DNA from 2 places in the Pedobacter sp. T50_32 genome. Region 2 is predicted to be linked to the other one. Evidence: riboswitches for the same ligand, from Rfam matches in the RefSeq annotation. Region 2 holds a riboswitch; the other holds the start of a gene.
What was found. A riboswitch is a leader RNA that binds a small molecule or an ion and turns the genes downstream of it on or off. The one in region 2 is predicted to bind S-adenosylmethionine.

Region 1: it holds a riboswitch for S-adenosylmethionine, as region 2 does, so the genes downstream of both, metH (methionine synthase) here and AC23ME_RS12790 (O-acetylhomoserine aminocarboxypropyltransferase/cysteine synthase family protein) in region 2, are expected to answer to the same signal.

What each region holds. Positions count from the first base shown of each region.
Region 1 is NZ_JBYFBY010000005.1:138,629-145,158, reverse strand. Features, by position in the region: gene metH (methionine synthase) at 1-3,420, opposite strand, end outside; SAM riboswitch class I at 3,526-3,629, opposite strand; gene AC23ME_RS15735 (Bax inhibitor-1/YccA family protein) at 3,746-4,483, opposite strand; gene AC23ME_RS15730 (hypothetical protein) at 4,521-5,087, opposite strand; gene murQ (N-acetylmuramic acid 6-phosphate etherase) at 5,215-6,018, opposite strand; gene AC23ME_RS15720 (S41 family peptidase) at 6,182-6,530, shown strand, end outside.
Region 2 is NZ_JBYFBY010000003.1:489,965-496,494, forward strand. Features, by position in the region: gene AC23ME_RS12775 (trans-sulfuration enzyme family protein) at 1-603, shown strand, start outside; gene cysM (cysteine synthase CysM) at 751-1,623, opposite strand; gene AC23ME_RS12785 (serine O-acetyltransferase) at 1,714-2,520, opposite strand; SAM riboswitch class I at 2,804-2,914, shown strand; gene AC23ME_RS12790 (O-acetylhomoserine aminocarboxypropyltransferase/cysteine synthase family protein) at 3,176-4,474, shown strand; gene AC23ME_RS12795 (homoserine O-acetyltransferase family protein) at 4,525-5,583, shown strand; gene AC23ME_RS12800 (homoserine dehydrogenase) at 5,684-6,530, shown strand, end outside.

The sequences.
Region 1 (6,530 bases), on a different contig from region 2:
TACATATTGTTCCTTAATCAAATCTTCGTTAGAGAAATGCTCGTCTTTTGCATAACCCCAATAATCTTTACGCACCAGTTCGTGCAACTTTTCTGCAAATGCTTCTGCTAAGCGGTCGGCTAAAGCTTTTACCATGATGCTGTTGTAATCATCAAAGTTTTTCTCGTATTCTGCTACCAATTCATCGCAACCAATACCCGCGGTCAAAGCAAAACCACCGAAATAATCCTTCTTACCGCTGCCTTCTGGTGCAATAAAATCCGACAAAGCATAATATGGTTGACCATCAACTTTTTCGGCCTGTTGGCGTAAAGTATGAATAATTACCCATTCAGAATTACCGTTTTTCAGTTCTGCTGTCTTTGTTAACTGAGAACTTGGAACTGCTAACTGGATATCATCGCCTATGGCTTGTGCTGGCCAAAAACCAAACACAGCTTTTGCTTTTAATAACTTTTCATCTACAATGCGTTTCAACAAAGTTTGAGCATCGTCGAAAAGCTTTTTCGCTTCATCACCAACGTTTTTATCTTCAAAAATTCGTGGATAACTACCACGTAACTCCCATGTATGGAAGAAAGGCGTCCAATCGATGTAAGGAAGTAACTCTTCTAAAGGATAATCTTCCAAAACCTTTGTACCTGTAAATGTTGGAGCAGGAGCAACTTGTGCTAAATCTATTTGGAATTTATTTTCCCTTGCCTCTTCCAAAGTCTTGAAACGCTTATCCGAACGTTTGTTCAAATGCGCTTCACGAGCTTTATCGTATTCGGCTTTGATTTGCGAAATATATCCCTCACGTAATTCGCCATTCATCAAAGTGCTACAAACCGTTACACTTCTAGAAGCATCTAACACGTGAATAGCTGGACCAGAATAATTAGGCGCAATTTTCACTGCTGCATGTATCCTCGAAGTAGTAGCTCCGCCCACAATTAACGGAACTGTAAATCCTTCTCGCTCCATCTCTTTGGCAAAGTGAACCATTTCATCAAGCGATGGTGTGATTAAACCACTTAAACCAATAATATCGGCATTAATCTCTTTGGCTTTTTTAATGATTTCCTGTGCAGGAACCATCACGCCCATATCTACAATTTCGAAGTTATTGCAAGCTAAAACTACGCCTACAATGTTTTTTCCGATATCGTGTACATCGCCTTTTACCGTTGCCAACAAAATCTTTCCTGCTGAAGAGCCCTGTGTAGCATCTGGATTGGCTAATTTCTCTTCCTCTATAAACGGTAATAAATAAGCCACAGCTTTTTTCATTACCCTGGCAGATTTTACCACTTGAGGCAGGAACATTTTTCCAGCGCCGAACAAATCTCCCACAATGTTCATTCCGTCCATTAAAGGACCTTCTATGACTTGAATTGGTCGCGGATATTTCTGGCGGGCTTCTTCTACATCATCATCTAAAAACTCAACGATACCTTTTACCAAGGAATGAGACAAACGCTCTTCAACCGTTCCTTGTCGCCAAGCTTCGTCTTTAACGATAACTTTTCCTTTGTTTTTTACTGTTTCAGCGAACTCAACCAAACGCTCAGTCGCATCGTCTCTACGGTTTAATAGTACGTCTTCAACTCTTTCTAAAAGCTCGGGTTCAATTTCTTGATAAACCTCTAGCATCCCTGCATTTACAATTCCCATATCCAAACCTGCGTGAATGGCATGGTACAAAAATGCCGAGTGCATCGCTTCACGCACAACATTGTTTCCTCTAAATGAGAATGAAATATTGGAAACCCCACCGCTAACTTTAGCGTGAGGTAAATTTTGTTTAATCCAACGGGTAGCTTCAATAAAATCTACCGCATAGTTGTTATGTTCTTCTAAACCTGTTGCTACGGTTAAAATATTAGGGTCAAAAATGATATCCTGTGGAGGAAAACCAATTTCATCAACCAAAATGCGATAACTACGGCTACAGATTTCTATCCTACGATCGTAATTATCTGCCTGACCTTGCTCATCAAATGCCATTACTACAACTGCAGCACCGTAACGCATAATTTTACGGGCATTGGCTTTAAAGGGTTCTTCTCCTTCTTTTAAGGATATGGAGTTAACGATGCCTTTGCCTTGTAAGCATTTCAACCCAGCTTCGATTACCGTCCATTTAGACGAATCGACCATGATAGGCAGCTTGGCAATATCAGGTTCTGAAGCAATTAAATTCAGGAATTTGGTCATTGCCGCTTCCGAATCAATCATCCCCTCATCCATATTTACGTCGATGATTTGTGCACCGCCCTCAACTTGTTGTAGGGCGACGGCTAAAGCAGCTTCATAATCGCCACCTAAAATGAGCTTAGAGAATTTTGGAGAACCTGTGATATTGGTACGCTCACCTACGTTTACAAAAATACTTTCGGGTGTAATGGTTACTGGCTCTAATCCGCTTAACCTTAAATACGGAGCAATAGTCGGTATTTTTCTAGGTTGAGCCGCTGCCGCTTTTTTAGCAATACAGCCAATATGGTCTGGCGTTGTTCCGCAACAACCACCCACTATATTTACAAAGCCCGAAATGATAAAGTCATCTACCAAGTGAGCAGTTTCATGAGGCATTTCATCGTAAGCGCCAAATTCGTTAGGTAAACCCGCATTTGGATAAGCAGAAACATAACAATTTGCTTTTGCAGCCAGTTCCTCGATGTGAGGGCGCATTTCTTTCGCTCCCAAAGCACAGTTAAAACCAATACTCAGAGGATTTGCATGTGCAACAGAATTTAAAAATGCTTCTGCCGTTTGACCAGACAAGGTTCTGCCCGAAGCATCGGTAATGGTACCCGAAATCATGATTTCAAGTTTTTTTCCTACTACTTCTTCATATTCTTTAATGGCAGCAATTGCCACTTTTGCATTTAAAGTATCAAAGATGGTTTCAATTAATAGTACGTCTGAACCGCCATCTACTAAACCTCTAATTTGCTCATAGTAAGCATCAAAAAGTTCTTTGTAAGAGATCGCTCTGAAACCTGGGTCGTTAACATCTGGAGAAAGTGAAAGCGTACGGTTAGTTGGGCCAATTGCACCTGCAACAAAGCATTTCCTATCAGGATTTTGTGCCATGAATTCGGTAGTTGCTTCTTTGGCTATCCTAGCTCCTTCGTAACTTAGCTCGTAACTCAACTCTTCCATTCCATAATCGGCCATGGAAATGCGTTGCGTACTGAAAGTATTCGTTTCAACGATATCAGCCCCTGCTGCTAAATATTCAGTATGGATGGCTTTAATAATATCAGGACGGGTGATGTTCAACAAGTCGTTATTACCTTTTACATCAGAAGGGTGATTGGCAAATCTTTCGCCTCTAAAATCTTCTTCGGTTAGGGTATAACGCTGTATCATGGTACCCATAGCACCATCTATAATTAAAATACGTTTTTCTAGTTCTTCTCTAATGCTCATAACTCGATCCGCGTTTGGCGTTTGGCGAATGAACGCTTATCGCTTGACGCAATACTCAAAATTTATCAGCTTACTCTAAAAGTATCGGAACTGGTATTCCCTTTAAACTTATCTTCTCTCGCCACTGCTGAGATTAGAAATTAGCACCTTGTTGGCACAGGTTGCTAAGACTTCGTTGGGTCTAGTCCCTCCGTCTTTCTTAATAAGCAATGCAAAGGTGCAACATCCGCTTATCATTTCCAAAAATATCAGTAACACAACCAAATAAAATTACAAAGGCCACGCAAAATTGCATGGCCTTCGATATAATATTTTGTTTTTCAGATTATCTTCTGTCTCCGAAAATTCTTAACAGTGATAAGAATAAGTTGATGAATGTAATGTAAAGCGATAAAGCGCCCATTAAAGCTAATTTTTTACTATCAGCTAAAGCGATTTCGTTTCCGTTCTCATCTAATCCTTCGCCTATTCTTTTAATCTCTTGTACTTTGTAAGCAGTTAAAGCAGTGAACACTGCCACGCCAATAAAGCCTAAAATGTAGCCTAAAGTATCGCTACCTATAAAGAAGTTGATTAAACTCACGACAACCAAGCCAATTACAGCAGCCATCAAGATAGGTCCAAATCTACTTAAATCTACATCTGTAGTGTAACCCATTACCGCCATTACCGCGAATATAATTGCTGCCGCTACGAAACATATTGCTATAGATGCTGCTGTATAGATTAGCAAAACAAAGCCTAACATCACACCAGTTAGTATAGAGTACAATAAGAAAATACCTACTAATGCTGGATATGACAATCTTTGCATTGCTGCTCCCATGATCATCACCAAACCAAGTGGTGCGAATATAGCAATGTAACCTAGTGCTGTAAATCCTCTATCACCCACTAGCATTGATAAGATACCTGGAGAATTAACTAATACAAATGCAGAAACACTTGATACAGCCAAGGCCACAAACATCCACATGAAAACGTTAGCAAAGAATTTTTTTGAAGCAGAACGCTGTTGCACAAAAACTGAGTCGTTCTGATATTGATAATTTTGTTGTTCCATTGTTAATTTAAATTGGTTAACGGATAAAAATACAATTTTAGTTTAATCTTTTTGTCAGCAGTTCCTCAACTTTTTTGTAAAACTGTAGTGGCTTAAGCTTTCGCCAATGTAATTCGTCCAGTTCACCGCCAAAGTTAATATAGTAATCTAAGCTGTTATCTCTAAATTCTTTAATTACATGCTCGTTAAAATTGATACCTGCAATCCAACCATCCTCTACATCTTGAAACCATTCTTCGTAATAGCTATCGTCTGATGCGTGGAAGTTTAAAACGTTCTCGCCTATAAGGATAAATTTATTGATGCCCTCATCAATCATGAGTTCTAAAATCTCACGCTTTAAAGTCATAATATCGTTATTGATAGTATCATTCCATTCGCCCATTAATTCGATGATGGCGTATTGCCTATCATAATCGGCATACAGTACTTTAATGTAAAGGGTATTTGAACCAAAGGCATCCCACTGGGGATGAATAAGAAAATTGTAGAGTTGCTTATCGTAGTAAAATTCCGAGTATTCGGTTTCGTAAAAAGGAGAACGCTCATCTTCAGCAGCAATATAATCGTTCCTCCACTGATAATATGGTTCTATCTCGTGCATAAAACAAATTTACGATTTTATCCTGTACACACGAGAGCTAAAAAGATTAAAAAAAGAAAGCCACAGATGCACAAATTTTTCAACTTCTAAATCTGTGCATCTGCGGCTAATATTATAGTTAGCGAACTTACTTGCTTGCTTCTACAGCTTTTCGAACGCTTCCGTATTTAATCAAAAGCTCAGCGGCCTGTGCTTCGTCGATGTTTAATTCTTCCATCACCATGTGGGTACCTCTATCTACTAATTTGTGGTTAGTTAGTTGCATATCCACCATTTTATTTCCTTTTACACGCCCAAGCTGGATCATTACTGTTGTGCTTAACATATTTAGCACTAATTTTTGCGCAGTACCAGATTTCATACGGGTAGAACCTGTTAAGAACTCTGGACCTACTACTACTTCCACTGGAAAATCAGACTCGGCCACCACTGGACCGCCTTCATTACAAATGATACAGCCAGTTAGCACGCCATGCTGACGAGCAGTATTTAAACCACCAACCACATAAGGTGTAGTGCCTGACGCAGCCAAACCTACTAGACTATCTTTTTCGTTAATATCGTACTCCTGTAAATCTTTCCAAGCTTGTACAGCGTCGTCTTCTGCAAACTCTACCGCTTTGCGAATAGCGGTATCGCCACCAGCAATAATACCTACCACCCAGTCAAATGGCACACCAAAAGTTGGAGGACATTCAGAAGCATCTACCACACCTAAACGACCACTAGTGCCAGCACCAATGTAGAATAACCTACCACCCTTTTTCATGCGTTCGGCTACAGCTGTAGCTAATTTTTCGATTTGAGGTAAAGCTTTTTCAACAGCTTGAGGAACTAATTTATCCTCGTTGTTAATGCCTTCTAAAACTTCCATTACAGACATTTTATCGATGTCTTTATATTTCGATTCCTGCTCGGTTACTCTTTTCATTTAAATGATTTGATTCGTTACACTCCTACAAATTTGCAAAAAACCGCAATTTATTGCAAGAGTTTTCAAATATCGGCATAAATTTTTAAAAAACTAAATTGTAATTTATTCGTTCTTTTATACAGAGAAGCTAATTTTTAGTAACTTTGCCTTAACTAAACTAATGAAAAAAAGTACCCGTCTCAACTTATTGATTGCGTTAGCCTATTGCGTAACGTTAATTGGGGGCATGTTTTTGGGTTACAAATTCTTAAAAGACCAAGGTTTTCAGGTTCAAAAAGACGTTAAATACGCTAATACTGAAGAAGAAAAGGTTGAAGACATCATCCATTTAATAAAAAAAAAATATGTTGATGACATTAATGCCGACAACTTAAAACACTTGCCCATTGATAGTCTTTTGCATCAACTAGATCCGCACAGTGCTTATTTACCTCCTACCGAAGCTTTTGAACTTTCTGAGGCTTTAGAAGGCAACTTCGAGGGGGTTGGCGTTGAGTATTACATCCTTA
Region 2 (6,530 bases):
ACTTTTGCCTCTCCAATTTTGCAAAATCCAATTGCCTTAGGTGCTGATATTGTAATGCATTCAACTACCAAATATATTGGCGGACATAGTGATGTTTTAGGTGGTTCGTTAACTTTTGCCGCTAAAAATGAGTTCTTCGATAAAGTTAAAAACATTCAAGAAACTGGCGGTGCCGTACCTTCTCCATTTGATTGTTTCTTATTACTGAGAAGCATTAAAACTTTGTCTTATCGCATTAAAGGACACTGCGAAAATGCAGAGAAATTGGCTAATTACTTGAACGAACATCCAAAAGTTGAAACTGTTTTTTATCCGGGATTGACTTCTCATCCGCAACATGAAATCGTGAAGAAACAGATGAAGGGCTTCGGCGGCATGCTTTCAATATTAACCAAAGGTGATGCTGATTTTGCCCGCAAAGTAGTGAATAGTGTGAAAGTTTTTAGTCAGGCAACGAGCTTAGGTGGTGTAGAAAGTTTGATAGAACACCGAGCTTCTGTGGAAGGACCAACGACCAAAACACCTCAGAATTTAATTCGTATTTCGGTGGGTTTAGAGCATATTGATGATTTAATTGCTGATTTGGAGCAAGCGCTGAGCTAAGTAAAAAGTGGAAAATTGAAGTGGCTATATGCAAAAAAGGCTGTCGTCATTTTGACTGGAGCGCAGCGTAATAGAGAAATCTTTAAAGATGCATTTCCAAAGATTTCTCACGATGTTCGAAATGACGAGGACAGTAGTTTAGTGCTTTTAACCAAACAAATCACTGCTTAAATACCTATCACCCCTATCGCAAGCGATAAACACAATCAAGCCGCTCTCTAATTCTTTTGCTAACTGCAGGGTGCAATGCAATGCTCCACCAGTACTCATTCCTGCGAAAATGCCTTCTTTTTTTACTAGTGCTCTAGCTGCTAAAGTCGCATCTTGCTGAGAAACATCCATAATTTTATCTACACGCTCAGGCTCGTAAATCTTTGGCAAATATTCGATAGGCCAGCGGCGAATACCAGGAATAGAAGACTCTTCCGTTGGTTGACAACCTACAATCTGAATGTCGGCGTTCTTTTCTTTTAAATATCTCGAGTTACCCATAATACTACCTGTAGTGCCCATGCTACTTACAAAATGGGTAATCTTTCCTTCGGTTTCTTCCCAAATTTCTGGACCTGTAGTTTTATAATGCGCTAAATAATTATCAGGGTTTGCGAATTGGTTTAGTAGGAAATAACCAGGTTGCGTTCCCTTTTCTTCTGCATAGTCCCTACAAACTTCAATAGACTCCAGTAAAGTAACTTTTGCACCAAAAGCTTCCATGGTTAAAGTACGCTCTCTAGTAGAACTTGAAGGCATCACCAACTCAATATCGATACCGTAAATGGAAGCAATCATAGCCAATGCAATTCCTGTGTTTCCACTGGTTGCTTCGATAAGTTTAGTGTTTTTATCTACTTCTCCACGCTCCATAGCACTGCGTATCATATTTAACGCTGCTCTATCTTTTACACTTCCGCCAGGATTATTTCCTTCTAGCTTCGCGTAAATTTTAACGTTTGGATTAGTATTCAAATATCTAATTTCTGCCAATGGCGTATTTCCGATGCAATCTATAATGGTTTTCATTTCTATTTTATTTTTTACCCGCTGATTTCCGCAGATGATAACGCAGATTTAAGATGATTTATGTCGCCAAAAACTATTGACCATTAACCATCAACTATTCTTCCCTTTAATTGTAACCTCTGCCTGATGATAAACCGTAGAACCTTCAGGTACACTTTTCGTTAACCAAACGTTACCGCCAATGATACTACCATCTCCAATAAACGTTTCACCACCTAAAATAGTTGCACCAGAATAAATAATCACATGATTTCCAATAGTCGGGTGTCGTTTAGTATGCGACTTCGACTTATCTACACTCAGCGCTCCTAAAGTAACGCCTTGATACAATTTTACGTGGTTGCCAATAACAGTGGTTTCACCAATTACCAAGCCTGTGCCGTGGTCGATGTATAAATATTCACCAATTTCTGCTGCTGGATGAATATCAATTCCCGTCACAGTATGTGCGTACTCTGTGATGATACGCGGAATATGCGGTACTTCCAACAAATGCAGCTCATGCGCAAAGCGATACATCGCCACGGCAAAAAAACCGGGATAACACCTAATAATTTCAAATTCACTTTGTGCAGCCGGGTCTCCGTCTACCAAAGAAACCAAATCTGTATTTAATTTGCGGTAAACCTCAGGCAACCTGTCAAAAAATGCTTCTGCAATTCCTTTGTTTAAAGCTTTGCTAGATGACTTTGTTGATTTCAATATCAACTGCAGTTCTTCTTTAAGTTCAAAGAAAACGCCTTTTAGTACCTCTTGATTGTAATTGGTAGACGCTCCTCGTTCTGGAAAAATCAAATTCAGTAAAGATTGAGCCCAGTTTGCAATAGTCTGATTAGAAGGCACAACCTGCTGTTGATTTTGGCGCTGTATAATGCTATTTAGGAATTCAGTATTCAAAATCTAATAATATATAGTAAGTCTACAAAGTTAGTATTTTATTTTCCTAGGAATTATCATCCTAATATTGATTTATTAGTTAACTCGTAAAAAATTCTAACCACATAGACACATAGTTTTTCCCGAATTTAGCCTAATGTGTCTATGTGGTTAAAACAAAAAGCTACTCAAAATCAGTAATTTAAAAATATTTCAGAATTTTATTTTGTATCGAAATAAAAAACATCCTATATTTGAAACATTATTTGGAAGCAAATAAAAGTCAATTACCGAAAAGGTTATTGATTTATAAAGAAGTGGCGAGAGACAGGCTCCCTGACCCACTGGCAACCCTCAAAAAGAGAAGGTGCCAATTCCTGACCAAATTGCATGGTGCACTTTGGAGATATAAATTAATAAGATGAAACTAATTAATTCTATTTCAAGAAACACGTTTCCCGAGCAGGTCGGACAAAATTCTATTGCTATTTCTATGATTGACAATTGCTGCAATATGCAATTGACGATGTGTATGTGCATTCGCATATACTAAATCAAAAATCTTCCACTTGTAATTTTCTAACAATTAGGAAGGTCCCGCTAAAACGGGATACGCCCCACTGACGTACCTTAATAGGTCAACATTCCAACTTTACAACACTAAAACTGAAAAAACATGTCACAACATAAATTCGAAACACTACAAATACACGCAGGACAAGAAGTAGACCCAACAACTGGTTCTAGAGCGGTTCCTTTATATCAAACAACATCATATGGTTTTAAAAACTCGGAACATGGTGCAAATCTTTTCGCACTAAAAGAATTTGGAAATATTTACACCCGTATCATGAACCCAACTACGGATGTTTTTGAGAAACGCATTGCAGCTTTAGAAGGCGGTGTAGCAGCTTTGGCTGTAGCTTCTGGACAGGCGGCGCAGTTTATTGCACTAAATAACATCTTACAGGCTGGCGATAATTTCGTGTCATCTAGTCACTTATACGGAGGTTCTTATAACCAATTCAAAGTTGCTTTTAAACGCTTGGGTATCTCTGTAAAATTTGCAGATGGCGATAATCCATCAGATTTTGAAGCAAAAATTGACGAAAACACAAAAGCGATTTACTTAGAAACTATCGGTAATCCATCTTTCAGCATCATCGATTTTGAACAAATTGCTGCCATCGCTAAAAAGCACGATTTACCTTTAATTGTAGACAATACTTTTGGTGCAGCAGGTTATTTATTCAGACCGATTGACCACGGTGCAAACGTAGTAGTACAATCTGCCACAAAGTGGATTGGCGGTCACGGTACAAGCATTGGCGGTGTAATTGTAGACGGTGGAAACTACAACTGGGGCAACGGAAAATTTGCTGCATTTACCGAACCATCTGATGGTTACCACGGCTTGGTTTTCAATGATGTGTTCGGTCAGAACGGTCCTTTCGGAAACATCCAATTCATCATCAGAGCTCGTGTAGAAGGTTTGAGAGATTTCGGAGCGTCGCAATCTCCATTCAATTCATTCTTATTATTGCAAGGACTGGAAACACTTTCGCTGAGAGTTCAACGCCACGTAGAAAATGCATTGGCTTTGGCTAAATGGTTAGAAAACCATCCGGCAGTTGCCAAAGTAAACTACCCAGGTTTAGAAAGCAGCCCTTATCATGCTAATGCGAAAAAATATTTATCAAACGGCTTTGGCGCAGTATTAAGTTTCGAGCTAAAAGGCAATAAAGAAAATGCAATCGCATTGGTTGATAACTTGAAATTGGTAAGTCATTTAGCTAACGTAGGCGATGCAAAAACATTGATTATACAACCTGCAGCGACTACGCACCAACAATTAAGCGAGGCAGAGCAATTAGCCGCTGGCGTTACACCTGCATTATTAAGAGTATCAGTTGGTATTGAGCACATCGACGATATTAAGGCAGATTTTGAACAAGCATTATCAGTTTTCAGTTAACAATTAACAGTTGACTAACCTGCAACCTTACAACATTCCAACTTTTAAACATGTCTAACATCTATAAATATCCAAAAATATTCAAGCTAGAAAGCGGCAAAAAACTCCGTAATCTGGAAATTGCATATCAAACTTATGGCACATTAAACGCCAAAAAGGACAATGTAATTTGGGCTTGTCATGCGCTAACGGCAAACGCCGATGTTTTAGATTGGTGGAAAGGTTTATTTGGCACTAAAGATTTGTTCAATCCAGAAGAACACTTTATTGTATGCGCAAATGTTTTAGGCTCTAATTATGGCACTACTAATCCGCTGAGTGTAAATCAAGTGACAGGCCAGCCTTACTATTTGGCTTTTCCTGAGTTCACTATCAGAGATTTAGCAGCGATACATCAGTTATTGGCCGAGCACTTGGGTATTAAAACAGTTAAAACGTTAATTGGCGGTTCGTTGGGTGGTCAGCAGGCTTTAGAATGGTCTATTCTTGATAAAACCGAAATCGAAAATTTGATTTTAGTAGCAACCAATGCAGCTCATTCACCTTGGGGAATTGCATTTAACGAAAGTCAGCGTTTGGCCATTGCTACCGATAGAACTTTCTTCGCAAACAAACCCGATGGTGGTTACAAAGGCTTGAAAACGGCAAGAAGCATCGCTTTGCTTTCTTACAGAACTTACGAAGCCTACAACGAAACCCAGTTGGAAAGTGTGAACGATAAAGTAACTGATTTCAGAGCTTCGTCTTACCAAAACTACCAAGGCGAGAAATTGTGCAAACGCTTTAACGCTTACAGTTATTGGTATTTGAGCAAAGCGATGGATAGCCACAATGTTGGTCGTGGTAGAAAAAGCGTAGCTGATGCCTTGAAATTGGTAAAAGCAAATACGCTGGTTGTGGGCATAGAGAACGACATCCTCTTCCCTATTACCGAACAACAGTTTTTAGCTAACCATATTAACGATGCGAAATTTGCCAGCATTAAATGCGCTTACGGTCACGACGGATTTTTAATAGAAACGGATAAATTAACGAACATCATTGGCAATTTTTTAAAAGAGAATGCCGCAAAAAATAACAAAGTAATTAAACTACAGCATACCGCTTAAAAGTTAAAAGTAGAAAGTAAAAATAGCATATACCTAAGTGGAGAGCGTTTGGTGTTAAACGATACATCGCAATACGCTTATCGCAATACGAATTAAACACATGAGTAAGAAACTTAAAATAGGATTATTTGGATTTGGAGTTGTTGGACAAGGTCTACATGATATCATTAAGGCACAAAACCTAAATCTGGAAGTGGTAAAAATTGCCATTAAAAACCCTGAAAAGAAAAGAACTTTAGATGCACATTTGTTCACGACCTCTCACGATGAGATTTTAGATAATCCAGAAATCAACACCATTGTAGAGTTAATTGACGATGCTGATGCAGCTTATGCAATTACCAAAAGAGCGTTAACCAGCGGTAAAAATGTAGTGTCGGCCAATAAAAAAATGATTGCTACTCACTTGGCAGAATTGGTACAGTTGCAAGAAGAAAATGGTACTTCCTTATTGTACGAAGGTGCAGTTTGCGGCAGTATTCCAATCATCAGAAACTTAGAAGAATACTACGATAACGAGCTTTTACACGGCATCAGTGGTATTTTCAACGGTTCGTCTAACTACATTCTTTCAAAAATTTTTAACGAAGGCGCTAGTTACGATGCTGCTTTAAAAGAAGCTCAAGATTTAGGTTTTGCAGAAACCAACCCAATTTTAGATGTTGGTGGTTACGACCCTAAATTTAAACTAACTATCGCGACGGCACATGCTTACGGTTTGTTCTTAAATCCTGATAAGATTTTGAACATCGGTATCCAAAACCTAAGCGATGCAGACATTCAATACGCAAAAGAGAAGAATTTCAAAATCAAATTGGTACCGACTACTAGGAAAATCAGCACTAAACAGGTTATTACTTTTGTATTGCCGAAGTTTGTAAAGAGCGATGACTTCTTATATAACGTAGAAAATGAGTACAATGGCGTAACGGTACAAGCCGCTTTCG